2 regions of the Paenibacillus sp. MDV22-iso6 genome follow, and region 2 is predicted to be linked to the other one. Evidence: riboswitches for the same ligand, from Rfam matches in the RefSeq annotation. Region 2 holds a riboswitch; the other holds the start of a gene.

Region 1 (2,203 bases), on a different contig from region 2:
GACCAGTGGCAGAGTCCAGATCCCAATCAGTGCATACTGCAATCCGAAAAAAATCAGAAAAGCCGCACCTACCGATGCACCGGACGATACGCCCAGGGTAAACGGATCAGCCAGAGGGTTACGAAGAACCCCCTGGAATCCAGTTCCGGCAATCGCCAGCGATGCACCTACAAGCACGGCAAGCAGTACACGTGGGAATCTGACCTTCCATATAATCTGTTCTGCTGCTGTATTCCAGTCAGGAACAATCCAGTCGCCCAGCCAGGGGATGCGATGAAGCAAGATGCCCGCAATGTCCCGGACAGGCAGGGCAACCGAACCGATGCCCGTGCAGATGAGCACGGTTAACACAAGCAGCACAATTCCGGCCGTTCCGTACACTGCCAGCTTTTTACTCATTTGAACAGATCAGGGTAGATCGCTTTGGCTACTTCTTTCAGACCTTGGGTTACCCGTGGTCCCGGACGGCTCAACAGGTTGGCATCCAGACCGATGACTGCATCGTTTTTCACAGCCGTGATTTGATCCCATCCGCTGCGTGCTTTGATGATTTGATCCAATGTTTTGGAATTTTCATCAATGACATCGTTCGCATATAGAATGACGTCCGGGTTAGAAGCAATAATGTTCTCTTCATTAATCTGATTCCAGCCAGTCAAGTCGGAAGCTACGTTGTTTCCTCCGGCAAGTGTGATCAATTCATCCATGAATTCGCCTTTACCCACAGTCCAGCCTGGAGAGAATTCAACGTATACTTTTTTCTTTTCTTCTGGTTTAACTGCCTTCACAGCTTCAGTTACATCAGCCACATCTTTTTTCATCTGGGTGATGATCTCCTGTGCTTTTTCCTGATGATCCGTGATTTTACCAAAAGTTTCAATGTTATTCATCACATCATCCACTGATTTAGGATCTGTTTTGAAAATGGTAATGCCCAGATCGCGCAGTTTCTTCACCGACTCTTTGCTCATCGAGATACCTGTAAATACGATGTCAGCTTCAGCTGCAATGATCGACTCTTCATTAGGCTTTGTTATGCCGCCCATTTTTGGTTTCTTTGTTGCTGCTTCCGGATAATCGTCATAGTCGGATACCCCTACGATCTGCTCGTCCAATCCGAGTGCGAACAGGGATTCCGTTTCAGCCGGAGATACGGATACGATTTTGGCTGGTGCTTTGTCAAAGGTAAATGATTCACCCGTAGCATCTGTAACCGTGAGTGGATATTGTGTTTTGAGATCTGTTTTCGCCTGTTCCTGGGATTGCTCCTGTGCAGGTTGCGAGGTTCCTGTACCCTCGTTCGTTGTTGTTGTACCACATCCGGCCAACGTCAGTGCCAGCATCGCTGCGCTCAGCAGTGACGCTACGCCTTTCCATGTCTTGAAATTCATTGTGTTCATTCTCCCCTTCTCTATCCATTCTAATGAGTAGTGCTCCTGTCCCAAATCCGCTTGAATTTGTGTTCCTATATAAGATGAACCAATAAAACTTTACACTAGGCCACTACGATTGCAGTACCATCTTCCGATCGCTGTTATTCCCAGATTTTTTTGATCCCCTTTTTGAAAAGGGAAAAATCCGGTTATAAAGGCGAACACTTCGTTTCTTCAGATTGGTTCTGCACTCTTCGTTCTCGTGTAATATTCGGTTCATCTTATATGAAAAAATAAAATCCCTAATCCTTGGGTCAGGATCAGGGATGACGTCTCGCATGTGGCGATCTGCGCATGATCAGCTTGGCGCTGTATATGCACAGAGAACTGCCCGAAACGCTGTCCTTTCCTCGAAGGAACACCGGTTTATACGTCCAGGGCAGGTAACCTGACTTACAGGAATTCATCCTGATTTACAGTGGCGGGACCGTGCCGGATTTACACCGGCTTCCCTATTTCACCCGTTTGCCGTTCATCGCCTTATATAAAAGCATGAAACATTACTGCATGCACTCGGGACCCATGGTCGCTAATATTGTTTAACCATTCAAGTGAGCATCCTGCATCGTTGGAAGGGCTTGTTGAGCCTCCATCCGATGATGCACTTGCTAAGTCACACTTCTGTTGTGATTATAGGTTATATTGTACATCCTTACAACCCGATTTACGGAAAAGTCAATCTGGTTCCAACCCAGCTATCCCCATCGCCAGCCAGCCGGATCTTTATCGCTTGTCCTGGTACTACCTGCGTATCCCAGAAATCTTGATTC
Region 2 (2,203 bases):
AACCCACGTGCATTTCCAGCGGCTGCGCCGGGTGACGGGATATCTGACCGGTGACTATAAAGTGCGCTTCAATGGAGCGAAGCAGGCCGAAGTGAGAGACCGGGTGAAACATCGGTGAATCTGTATGGATACATTCCGGAATCGGTGAATGAGGGGCCTGGCCTGCGTGCCGTGTTGTTCATCAGCGGATGCCGTCATGCCTGTCCGGGCTGCTTTAGCCCCGGCTCATGGAACTTCCGTGCAGGCGAACCTTTTACGGAGGAGCGGCAGCAGCAGATTTTGCATGAGGTAACCTCGCATCCCTTGCTGGAAGGGGTAACGTTATGCGGAGGTGATCCTTTTTTCTCTGCGGCAGAATGCGCATCCTGGGTTCGGCAGCTTCGGGCTGCACGACCTGATCTGACTGTATGGGCATACACGGGGTTTGTGTATGAGGAATTGATTACAGACCCGTCACGGGCGGAGTTATCCCAGCTATGCGACGTCATTATCGATGGGCCTTATATCGCAGCTGAACGTGATGTGTCTCTTCCTTTTCGTGGCAGTCGTAATCAGCGCATCGTTAATGTGGGTGCAACAATGGCAGGCCGGACAATCGTTACCATGCAGTTAGATGCATGGTAACGATTTTTTTATTTGAGGGGGATCAAGCACAGCGTGGGCGATGATATGGTTCATTTTAAGGAGTCAAATCTGCCAATATATCTAGGATTCATAGAGCAAATTTTATTTCCGATCGGATTAATGATATATGTTGCAAGCCCTTAGGTTATCGTCTATGATTGGTAGCATAAGAGCAAGTATACGACGATTGCATCATGATACAATCTATCATCTATGCTTGGTCGCCAATTTCATAGCCAGAGATGTGTACGCACATTTCTGCACACGGAAACAGGTGCCTACCGCGCTACATGCGTGGTCAGGCTTAAAAGGGAAGCACGGTGTAAATCCGTCGCGGTCCCGCCACTGTATACGGGGAGTCTGTGCATATAATCCACTGGTGTAACCACCGGGAAGGAATGCATATGACCATGATCCGCAAGCCAGGAGACCTGCCTGTTTCGACAGCATCGCATGACCTACGGAAGATAGGAAGGTGTTAGAGCAACCGCTACAACTACTTATAGCAGGTGTTCTTTCCCATTCTATCTTTGTGCACAGTCGTCATTCATGATGCCTGTTTCTCGGGGTATGGAATCGGAAGGAATGCCTTTTTTTGATGCTTTCAAAAGAAACACACCACAATAGCTTCAACTTGATGAGTTTACCTATTATAAATGAGGAGGAATTTTACATGTCGCAATCACAGCAACAACAGCCACAAGTACTGACAGGCAACCTTGGTTACCCCCGTATCGGTGCGGGACGCGAATGGAAAAAAGCACTGGAGTCCTTCTGGGCTGGCCGAATCGATGAATCTACGCTTCATCAGGAGCTGACCACACTTCGGTTGCAGGATCTGAAGAAACAGCAGGCACAGCAGCTCGATCTGATTCCTGTGGGCGACTTCTCCTACTATGATCATATTCTTGACGTATCTGCGATGTTTGGCGTCGTTCCTGAGCGCTTTAACCATGCAGGCGGACCGGTATCCGTTTCTACTTATTACGCCATGGCCCGGGGTAATGATCAGGCAACAGCCTGTGAGATGACCAAGTGGCTGAACACCAACTATCACTACATCGTTCCTGAGATTAATAATGATACTGCATTTGCATTGCTTGAAAATAAACCCCTTGCCGCCTATCGCGAAGCGAAGCAAGAGCTTGGGCTGGAAGGTAAACCGGTCGTAGTCGGTCCGTACTCGTATGTACGTTTCGCCAAAGGCTATGACGCGGAACGCTTCGCAGAGATCGTCACACGCCTCGTTCCCGTATACGCCCAGCTTCTGTCTGAGCTTCAAGCAGAAGGCGTACAGTGGGTACAGATCGACGAGCCTGCTCTGACGCTGGCTGCCTCTTCCGAAGATGAAGCCTTGCTGCAACAGGTGTATACTTCCTTGGCACAAGCTGCACCAGAATTGAAGCTGCTGCTTCAAACGTACTTCGAATCAGTGGAAGCTTATCCGGTCGTGACAGCACTGCCTGTTGCCGGAATCGGCCTGGACCTGGTCCACGGCTATGAAGGCAACCTCGCCAGCCTGCGGGAGCATGGCTTCCCGCAGGATAAATGGTTGGGCGCCGGTGTCATCGACGGGCGC

Evidence for each region. A riboswitch is a leader RNA that binds a small molecule or an ion and turns the genes downstream of it on or off. The one in region 2 is predicted to bind cobalamin.
Region 1: another riboswitch for cobalamin. It lies ahead of AC4PM4_RS09040 (ABC transporter substrate-binding protein); the one in region 2 lies ahead of metE (5-methyltetrahydropteroyltriglutamate--homocysteine S-methyltransferase).

The regions. Positions count from the first base shown of each region.
Region 1 covers NZ_JBZVDZ010000002.1:614,518-616,720, reverse strand. The annotation lists gene AC4PM4_RS09045 (FecCD family ABC transporter permease) at 1-399, opposite strand, end outside; gene AC4PM4_RS09040 (ABC transporter substrate-binding protein) at 396-1,400, opposite strand; cobalamin riboswitch at 1,795-1,931, opposite strand; gene AC4PM4_RS09035 (histidine phosphatase family protein) at 2,098-2,203, opposite strand, start outside.
Region 2 covers NZ_JBZVDZ010000003.1:368,135-370,337, reverse strand. The annotation lists gene AC4PM4_RS10915 (anaerobic ribonucleoside triphosphate reductase) at 1-118, shown strand, start outside; gene nrdG (anaerobic ribonucleoside-triphosphate reductase activating protein) at 115-624, shown strand; cobalamin riboswitch at 880-1,077, shown strand; gene metE (5-methyltetrahydropteroyltriglutamate--homocysteine S-methyltransferase) at 1,298-2,203, shown strand, end outside.